One region of the Pseudarthrobacter sp. 1C304 genome, then DNA from elsewhere that is predicted to be linked to it. Evidence: riboswitches for the same ligand, from Rfam matches in the RefSeq annotation. Region 1 holds a riboswitch; each other region holds the start of a gene.
What was found. Region 1 has a riboswitch for S-adenosylmethionine ahead of metX (homoserine O-acetyltransferase MetX). Riboswitches for the same ligand answer to the same signal wherever they lie in the genome.

Region 1 (3,265 bases):
AGCCCACCAGGACGATCACGGCGGAGAGCCAGAAGGCCACGCGCCAGCCCCAGCTGAGGAAGTCAGCGGAGGACAGGGTGGCGGAGAGTGTGAACAGCACGCCGGTGGCGAGCAGGTTGCCCAGCGGAACGGCGGACTGCGGCCAGCTGGCCCAGAAGCCGCGGGACTTGCTGGGGCTGTGCTCGGCGACGAGGAGGACAGCGCCGCCCCATTCGCCGCCGACGGCGAAGCCCTGGGCGAAGCGCAGGAAGACCAGGAGGGCCGGAGCCCAGTAGCCGATCTGCTGGAAGGTGGGGAGGCAGCCCATCAGGAAGGTGGAGACGCCCACCAGGATGATGCTGAGCTGGAGCAGCTGCTTGCGGCCGAACTTGTCGCCGAAGTGGCCGAAGACAATGCCGCCGATGGGGCGTGCAACGAAGCCGACGGCGTAGGTCAGGAACGCGGCGATGATGCCGTCCAGTTCGGTGCCGGAGTTCGGGAAGAAGATCTTGCCGAAGACCAGGGTGGCGGCGGAGGCGTAGAGGAAGAATTCATACCACTCGACCACGGTGCCGGCCATGGAGGCCGTTACTACTTTTTTGAGGCCGGACGCTTTGACGTCTTCCTCTTCCGGACGCCTGGCGGCGGCGTTTTGCGTACTCATTTCGACTCCTTTGGCGTCTCCGTCGACGCCCTATGGAACTCTGGGCAATGGGATACCTGTGATTTGTGACACTGGGGCATCATTCCCAACGAGTATGGACGCTCACGCCCTGGGCCTCAACGGCCATTAGTGCAGAGCCCATCTGCAAAATTGCACACGTGCGCCCCGGCGGCACACGCCCGGCTAGCCGAAGAAGTGCTGCCTGAGCTGGCTGCTGAGCTGGCCGATCTCGGTCAGGAAGCCGTCGTGCCCGATCGGCGCCTCGATGGTGTGCACGGCCACCTCGCCCGGCAGCGCGTCGGCCAGCGCGCGGGTCTGCGCGGGAAAATACAGCCGGTCCGAGTCGACGGCGGCCAGCAGGAATTGCGCCGTCGCCGGGGCCAGTGCCTTCGCAAGGGGGCCGCGGCCGCGGGTGACGTCGTGGCTCATCAGGGCCTCGGTGATGGCAATGTAGCTGTTCGCATCGAAGCGGCGGACCAGCTTGTTGCCCTGGTGGTCGAGGTAGCTCTCCACCTGGTAGCGCCCGCGCCCGGCGAGGGAGCCGGCTTCCAGCGGGGCCTCCGCGCCCTGGGCCTTCCGGCCGAACCGTCCGTCCAGCTCCGCGGCGGAGCGGTAAGTGATATGCGCTATCCGCCGGGCCAGGGCCAGGCCCGCTTCCGGCTGCTGCCCGCCGTAGTAGTCCCCGCCGTTGAAGTTCGGGTCCTGCCGGATGGCCAGGGTCTGGGCCTGGGCGAAGGCAATCTGCTCGGCGGTGCTGCTGGCGCCCACCGAAAAAACGCCGCAGCGCCGCACCCGGTCCGGATAGCTGACGGCCCATTCGAGGGCCCGGGCCCCGCCCAGCGAGCCGCCCAGCACGGCGTGCCAGGCGCGGATTCCGAGGGCATCGGCGAGCCTGGCCTCGGCCGCCGTCGTGTCCCGCAGGGTGACCAGCGGGAACCGGGAGCCCCAGGGCCGGCCGTCCGGCGCCGCCGTCGACGGCCCGGTGGAGCCGTAGCAGCCGCCCAGAATGTTGATCGAGACGACGAAGTACTTGTCCGTGTCCACGGGGGCGCCGGGGCCGGCCAGCTGCTCCCACCAGCCCGGCTCCTCGCTGGCGCCGCGCGTGACGTGGGTATCCCCCGTCAGGGCGTGTTCGATCAGGACCGCGTTGGTGGCCTCCGGGTTGAGGGTTCCCCAGGTTTCGTAGGCCAGCGTGACGTCCGGCAGCCGGGCACCGGATTCAAGCTCCAGGTCGCCGATCCGGACGTACTGGACTGTGCCGTCCGGCGCCGCTGTGGCGGGGAGGGCGGTGGTGGTGCTGGCAGGGGCACCCTGGCGGGTGGCGGCAATCGTCATGTGTAGACCTAACTTCGCGCTTGCCCACCGTCAGCTGACCGGCAGGCCAGGTCTTCACCCGGGGCACCCCGCCGCAAATGGAGGGTTGCCGGCCAGCAAGCCGGGGCTGTCGCTGGCACTCATGACCTGCACTGAGTTTACGAAAGAGGGCGGCGATGTGGCGAAGATTGTGACTTCCATGTGACGGCTGCCCCCTCCCGGCCTAGGCGTCCTTGGCTGCCCGGAACCCGGCTTCGAGGTCGGCCAGGATGTCGTCGATGTGTTCCAGGCCGACGGAGAGCCGGACGAGGCCCGGGGTCACCCCGGCCACCGCCTGCTGTTCCGCCGAGAGCTGGCTGTGGGTGGTCGACGCCGGGTGGATGACCAGCGAGCGCACGTCGCCGATGTTCGCCACGTGGGAGTGCAGCTCCAGGGCATCGACGAAGCGTTTGCCTGCCTCCGCTCCCCCGGCGAGGTTGAAGGCCACGACGGCGCCGGTGCCCCGGGGGCCGTACTGGCGCCCGCGTTCGTACCAGGGGCTCGATGGCAGCCCCGCATAGGCGACCGATTCGACGTCGTCCCTGGCCTCGAGCCATTCAGCCACCCGGGTGGCGTTGGCGACGTGCCGTTCCATGCGCAGGCTCAGGGTCTCGATGCCCTGGGCGATCAGGAAGGCGTTGAACGGCGAGACCGCCGAGCCAAGGTCGCGCAGCAGCTGGACGCGGGCTTTGAGGATGAAGGAGAGGTTGGCGCCAAGGGCCCCGTCCGCGCCGAGGTCCCGGGCGTAGACCAGCCCGTTGTAGGTGGGGTCCGGGGTATTGAAGCCGGGGAACCGCTCCGGGTCCCTGCCGAAGTCGAAGTTGCCGGAGTCCACAATGACGCCCGCAATGGCGGCGCCGTGGCCGCCGAGGTACTTGGTGGCGGAGTGCACCACGATGTCCGCGCCCCACTCGATCGGCCGGATGAGGTACGGCGTGGAGAGGGTGTTGTCCACGATCAGCGGAACGCCGGCCCCGTGCGCCACCGCCGAGATGCCCCCGATGTCCAGCACGTCTTGGCGGGGGTTGGAGACCACCTCGCCGAAGAACAGCTTGGTGTTGGGCTGCACGGCGTCGCGCCACTGCGCCAGGTTGTCCGGGTCCTCGACGAAGGTTACGGAGATGCCGAACTTCTTCAGCGTGTGTGCCAGCAGGTTGTAGGTGCCGCCGTAGAGGCTGGGGCTGGCCACGATGTGGTCGCCGGCCTCGGCGATGTTCAGGATCGCGAAGGTCTCCGCGGCCTGCCCCGAGCTCAGCAGCAGCGCCGCGA
Region 2 (3,265 bases), on a different contig from region 1:
AACTCGGCGTTGACGAAGGATTCGGCCTCCCGGACGGCCGCCGCCATCGCCTTGATCGAGTCCGGGTAGCCCGGCAGGAGCTCCACTTCGTTGCCGTCCACCATGGGCAGCGAGCCCAGAGTCTTGTTCAGTTCGGCCGCGGACGCCACCCATTCGGGGCCATCGTATTGGCTTTCCGGCGCTGCCAGCTGGGAGGTGCCGGCGCGGACGCGGGTGTTCACGGCTTCCTGCTGCGCCCGGCGCTTGCGGGAGAGCCGGAAGTTGCCGAACAGCAGGAACAGGACCAGGCCCACGGCCGGAACGAAGAAAATGATCAGCAGCCACGCCATGGCCGTGGTGGGGCGGCGGTTTCCCGGAATAATGCCCAGCGCCAGCACCCGGATGGCCAGGTCGATAACGGCGAGGATCAGGATCACCCAGGACGGGAGCGACCCCGCCAGCGAAAACGGCCACAGCACAGGCGAACCCCTCAAGTTCCAGACCCGCGGAACAGTTCCGGAACGGGCAACTTTCAAATCCTAACCCGTCGCCGCCGCACTAAGCTGAAGCCATGACGCCTGCTGCTGCCGCCCCTGCCCCCGCCACGGTCCTGGTCTTCCTCGACCCCGCGTTCCAGGACGGCCGGCTGGCCGATTCCTCCAAGCCGCAGCTGATGGCGACGGACCAGGGCGCCACCCGCGGCGACGGTGTTTTCGAGTCGCTGCTGGCCGTCGGCGGGCAGCCCCGCAAACTCCAGGCACACCTGGACCGGCTGGCCGGATCCGCGCGGGTGCTGGAGCTCGACATCCCGGCGCAGGACGCCTGGCGCCGCGCCATTGCCACGGCCATCAGCGAGTACCGCAGCCAATCCGCACCCGCGGCCGGTGCGGCGGCCGACGACGAGCTGGTGGTCAAGCTGCTGGTGACCCGCGGCGTCGAAGGCGGCTCACCCACGTGCTGGGTCCAGGCTTCCGCCACCAGCCCGGCAGGCAGACGGCAGCGTGAAACCGGCGTCGACGTCATCCTGCTGGACCGCGGGTACGACAGCGAGGTCGGCGAGCGCGCCCCCTGGCTGCTCCTGGGCGCCAAGACCCTGTCCTACGCCGTCAACATGGCCGCGCTCCGGTACGCGCATGCCCACGGCGCGGACGACGTCATTTTCACCTCGGCGGACGGGCGGGTTCTGGAGGGCCCGACGTCGACCGTGCTGCTGGCGCACCTGGAGACCTCTGACGACGGAGCCGGCGGGGTCCGCACCATCCGGCGCCTCATCACCCCGCAGCTGGACAGCGGCATTCTGCCCGGCACGTCGCAAGGGGCGCTGTTCACCGCGGCCAAAGCAGCCGGCTGGGAACTGGGCTACGGCCCGCTGGAACCCCGCGACCTGTTCGACGCCGACGCCGTCTGGCTGATCTCGAGCATCCGGCTGCTGGCACCGGTGAACCACATCGACGGCAAGGAGATCGGCACGCCGGAACTCCGCCGGCAGCTCACAGAGGAGCTCAACGCGCTCTACGCCACCATCGAGTAGCCCTCCCCGCCTTCCAAAGCAACGCGGGGTCACTTGGCGCCCATCCGGGGCCTCCTGATGGGCCGTAGGTGACCCCGCGTTGCTGTTAGGCCGGGGACCGTTACTTAAGATGACGGCTGCGGCGGTGCCGGCCCGCGTCGCAGGTGTTACGTTCGTGGAGAGTAATGAGAACCGGCGCCAAGCCCTGACTGGCCGGTCGGCAACCCTCCCTTTCGCGGCGGGGTGCCTCAGGTGAATACTCGGCATATCGACCATTCGAGCTGCAAGCGTGAGAGAAAAGGAGATCCGTCATGCCTGACGCACCCGCTGGTTCCAGTAATAGAAACGGCGTGGCACCAGCCCCGTCCCCCGCAGGACCCGCCGAGGAGAAGCTGGCGTACCGCCTGTTTACCGGCCCCGATGACCGGGCGTTCTGCGAGCGCGTCTCGGCCGCCCTGGCCGAGGGCTACGTGCTGCACGGCAGCCCGTCCGCCACGTACAACGGCCTCAGCGTCATCGTGGCCCAGGCCGTGGTGCTGCCGGCGGCGATCGCGAGTGCCGACGCCGCCGTCGCCAATGCCGTGGACGATCTTGAGTTCGACGGCGAGGGCCACGCGTGAGCTACGCCGGGGACCTCACCCCGCAGGAGGCGTGGGCCAAGCTGGAGGACGGCGCCATCTTGGTGGACGTGCGCACCGAGGGTGAATGGGCGCACATCGGCATGCCTGACACAAAAGCGACGCGCAACGACCCCCTTTTTATCCAGTGGAACCTGGCCGGCGGCATCCCCAACACCCAGTTCGCAGAACAGCTGAAGCGGCAGTTGAAGCAGCAGGCCCCCGAGGACCAGGGCACGGAACTGGTCTTCCTGTGCCGTTCGGGCGCCCGGTCCGTGGCCGCCGCCATCGCCGCGACGGAGGCCGGCTTCACCTCCTACAACGTCCTTGAAGGCTTCGAAGGCGAACCGGACCGGCACGGCGACCGCACGGTCAACGGCTGGAAGAACCGCGGCCTGCCCACCAACCTCGGAAAGCACTAAGTGAGCTTCAACCCTGACGCCGCCGGCTGGAGCGCCGACACCCAGGCGGTCCGCGGCGGGCTCGACCGCACCAGCTTTCAGGAGACGGCCGAGCCGATCTTCCTCAACTCAGGCTTCGTCTACGAGTCCGCGGCCGCCGCGGAACGCGCCTTCACCGGCGAGGACGAACGCTTCGTCTACTCCCGCTACGGCAACCCGTCGGTGGCCACCTTCCAGGAACGGCTCCGGCTGCTCGAGGGCACCGAAGCCTGCTTCGCCACCGCCTCCGGCATGTCCGCGGTGTTCACCGCCCTCGGCGCCCTCCTGGCCGCCGGCGACCGGGTGGTCGCGGCCCGCTCGCTGTTCGGCTCGTGCTTTGTGATCCTCAACGAGATCCTTCCGCGCTGGGGCGTGGAGACGGTCTTTGTGGACGGCCCGGACCTGGAGCAGTGGCGTGCGGCGCTGGCGGAACCCACGACGGCGGTCTTCTTCGAGTCGCCGTCGAACCCCATGCAGGAGATCGTGGACATCGCCGCCGTGAGCGAACTGGCGCACGCGGCCGGCGCCACCGTGGTGGTGGACAACGTCTTTGCCACTCCCCTGCTGCAGCGCTGCGGGGAGCTCGGCGCGGACGTGGTGGTCTACTCCGGCACCAAGCACATCGACGGCCAGGGACGGGTCCTCGGCGGAGCGATTCTGGGCACCAAGGAGTTCATCGAGGGCCCGGTCAAGCAACTGATGCGCCACACCGGCCCGGC
Region 3 (3,265 bases), on a different contig from region 1:
GCCACGGGCGCTCTCCTTCGGCAGGTCCGGATGGGTACCTTTCGAATTTACCGCACCTTTTTCACACCCTGCCATGGAACGGCGGTCATACCGCGGGAACATCAGCCTGCGGGGTGTCAGTTTTGCGAGCAGGGGGCGGCGCCGGCCGTCCCGGGTGTGTTGGGCGCCCAGTGCGGGTAGCTGCGGGTGTCGTTGGCGGGCACCCAGCGCCCGGAGTCCACCACGTAGTCCCAGCCGAGGCCGGACTGCCGCAGTTCCTGGATCCCCGCGAGCAGCCGCTGGGCGTCCTCCAGCCGGGACCCGAGCCCGAAGCTGGCCCGCAGGGAGCCGGAGGGAAGTCCCAGGCGCCGGAGCAGGGGGTGGGCGCAGAACCGGCCGTCGCGCAGGCCGATGCCGTGTTCCGCCGACAGGTACGCCGCCACCAGGCCGGCATCGTAGCCTGCCACGGAGAAGTTGACGACGCCGATCGTGCCCGTGCCCGGCCCGTTACCGGGACCACTGGCGGGACCACTGCCTGCCGGCGCATCGAAGGTGGCGCTGTCCGAAAAGATCTGGTGGACCGTCACCCCGTCGATCCGGTCGAGGCCCTCGACCAGGAAGGACCGGATGGCGTTCTCGTGCGCGTGCCACTGGTCCTGGTCCAGGCCGGCCACCACCTGGGTGGCCCGGGCCAGCGTGGCGGCGCCCAGCACATTGGGTGAGCCCCCTTCGTGCCGGGCCGGGCCCGTGGTCCAGCTGACGGTGTCGAGGCGGGCGTCCTGCACGGCGCCGCCGCCGGCCAGGTGCGGGGTGCCGGCGTCCAGCCAGTCGGGACGGCCCACCAGGACCCCCGCACCGAACGGCGCGTAGAGCTTGTGGCCGGAGAAGGCGAGGTAGTCGACGTCGTCCGCGGCAATGTCGATCCGCCGGTGCGGGGCCAGTTGTGCGGCGTCCACGACGATCCGGGCGCCGTACTCATGGGCCAGGGCGGCCAGGGCCCGGACCGGCAGGACCTCGCCGGTGACGTTGGAGGCGCCGGTGACGGCCAGGAGACTGACGCCGCCGTGGGCGAGTTCGCCGCGGAGCAGTTCCAGCGTCCCGGCGAGGGTCGGCGCGGCGATGACGCTGCGGTGCGGCACCCGCTGCCAGGGCAGGAGGTTGGCATGGTGTTCGATGTCGAGGTACAGCACCTCCCCGGTGGGCTCACCGCCGCCGGCGGCGGGAAGGCAGCCAGCCAGCAGGTTCAGGGAATCGGTGGTGTTCCGGGTGAAGATCACCGCATCGTCCGGCCGCCCGCCCACGAAGTCGCGGACGGTCGTGCGGGCGTTTTCGTAGACGGAGGTGCTGATCTGGGAGGCGTAGCCGGCCCCGCGGTGGACGCTGGCGTAGTAGGGCAGGATCTCGTTGAGGTAGGCCGAGACGACGGACAGGGCCGGGGCGGACGCGCCGTAGTCCAGGTTGGCGTACCGGACGTGGCCGCCCTGGATCAGCGGTGCCTGGATCTCGGCCCCGGTGACAGCGGCGAGCGGCTGGCGGGCGACGTCGAACCGCGCATCGGACGGGGCAAGGCCGCCGGCCTGGAGTGCGGCAGGGGCAGGGAAAGTGGCAGTAGTCATGGGACCTCGCTGGAAAAGGACCCCACGCACCGGGGATCCGCGCTTGCCGGGTCCGCTCCGGACCGGCCAGGTCGTCACCCGGGGCACCCCACCGCGAATGGAGGGTTGCCGGCCAGCAAACCGGGGTTTAGCGCTGGCACTCGTGACCTGTTCTCGAGCCTAGGACAATCGCTCTTCCGGCGGAAAGGCGCGCTCTGATTATGAAGCGGTTTGTTACGCCGGAACCCCCGGCGTCTGCGCGGCGGCCGCAATGCTGAGGCCGAACAGCGCGTCCAGCGCCGCCGTGTAATCGTCCTGCCGGCCGGCGGCGGCGAGTTCCCGGGCGCGCAGCGTCGGGGCATGCAGCAGCCGCCGCACCAGGTGCCGCAGGGCGCGGTTAACCTCCTCCGCCGGGACGTCCCCGCCGTGCCGTGTGCTGACGCGATCCATTTCGCTGCGGAGGAGCCCCTCGAGGTGCCCGCGCAGGGCGACGACGGCGGCATCCGCCCCGCGGACGGCGTCCAGTTCGTTGAAACGGCAGGCGGCCTGCCGGACCAGCGCCCGGGCTGAGCGGAGGGCCTCGGCGTCCGCCGGGGGAGCGCTGCGGTGGACCGAGTCCAGCGTGATGACCTCCACCCCGGGCAGGTCCGCCATGCGGGGGTCAAAGTCATGGCTGGGTGCCAGGTCGATGACGGTGAGGGGATGCGCCGCGTCCGCGCGCCACCGGCCGAGGGCGGCGGCGTCGATGCGGGCTCCCGCCCCGCTGCAGCCGATGAGGAGGTCGGCGTTGGCAACTGCCGTGGGCAGGTCGCTGGCGGAGAGTGCGCGGCCGCCCCTGGCCGCGGCGAAGGCCTCTGCGCGGCCGGAGTGGGAGAAGACGGAGACGGCGGAGCATTTCCGGTTCCTCAGCAGTTCCGCCAGGCAGCCGGCATAGGCGCCCGTTCCGACGAGGACGGTGGACGCCCCCGCGATCCCGGACGGCCTGGTCCCGGCGGCTAGGTCCAGGGCAACGGAGGCGATGGAGGCGCCTGCGCTGCTGAGTGCCGTCTGCGCCCCCACGTCCTTTGCCGTGCGGGATGCGGCCTGGAACAGCCGGTCCAGCCGGCCGCTGGACGTTCCGGCGGCCTGCGCCGCGGCCAGCGCCCGCCGGACCTGGCCGGCCACCTCGCGTTCACCCACCACCACCGAGTCCAGGCCGGCGGCCACGGCCAAAAGATGTTCGGCGGCCGCGGCCCCTTGGAGTTCCCCGAAGAGGGCCGACACGAGGTTCCGGGGCAGCCCCGAGCAGCGGTGGATCGCGCCGAGGACATCTGCCCGGGCGGCCGCACGCGCCGCCGCGGCGGTGACATCGCAGTAGATTTCGAACCGGTTGCAGGTGGCGAGGACCACGGACGCGGCCACGGCTGTGCTGCCGGCGACAAGGTGCGGTGCGAGCCCGGCGGCCGCCGCGTGCAGGGCCGCGGCTGATTCGAGGTCCAGGTCCCGGTACTTCGCCACCAGCACCAGCAGCGCCGGCCCGGTTCCGGGTGCCCCGGCTGCCCCGGCTGTTGCGGCAGCGCCGCGGACCGGGGCGTGAACGGTGTCAGACAAGGCTGCTCTCCTCCCAAAAAGATGCCCTACCTTGGCGGCGGGCTGTGGGGCCGCCGTCGAGGACAGGCTCCTATGGGGAGGTTGGGGAATCCTTGGAGGTG

Region 2: it holds a riboswitch for S-adenosylmethionine, as region 1 does, so the genes downstream of both, ACTWQD_RS15915 (DUF1737 domain-containing protein) here and metX (homoserine O-acetyltransferase MetX) in region 1, are expected to answer to the same signal.
Region 3: it holds a riboswitch for S-adenosylmethionine, as region 1 does, so the genes downstream of both, ACTWQD_RS04320 (aminotransferase class V-fold PLP-dependent enzyme) here and metX (homoserine O-acetyltransferase MetX) in region 1, are expected to answer to the same signal.

What each region holds. Positions count from the first base shown of each region.
Region 1 covers NZ_JBQQCH010000004.1:150,009-153,273, forward strand. The annotation lists gene ACTWQD_RS10180 (MFS transporter) at 1-643, opposite strand, end outside; gene metX (homoserine O-acetyltransferase MetX) at 827-1,978, opposite strand; SAM riboswitch class IV at 1,990-2,105, opposite strand; gene ACTWQD_RS10190 (bifunctional o-acetylhomoserine/o-acetylserine sulfhydrylase) at 2,181-3,265, opposite strand, start outside.
Region 2 covers NZ_JBQQCH010000009.1:142,993-146,257, forward strand. The annotation lists gene cls (cardiolipin synthase) at 1-458, opposite strand, end outside; gene ACTWQD_RS15910 (aminodeoxychorismate lyase) at 551-1,510, shown strand; SAM riboswitch class IV at 1,671-1,785, shown strand; gene ACTWQD_RS15915 (DUF1737 domain-containing protein) at 1,840-2,109, shown strand; gene ACTWQD_RS15920 (rhodanese-like domain-containing protein) at 2,106-2,528, shown strand; gene ACTWQD_RS15925 (O-succinylhomoserine sulfhydrylase) at 2,529-3,265, shown strand, end outside.
Region 3 covers NZ_JBQQCH010000002.1:52,180-55,444, reverse strand. The annotation lists gene ACTWQD_RS04325 (class I SAM-dependent methyltransferase) at 1-5, opposite strand, end outside; gene ACTWQD_RS04320 (aminotransferase class V-fold PLP-dependent enzyme) at 117-1,595, opposite strand; SAM riboswitch class IV at 1,630-1,743, opposite strand; gene ACTWQD_RS04315 (glutamyl-tRNA reductase) at 1,809-3,164, opposite strand.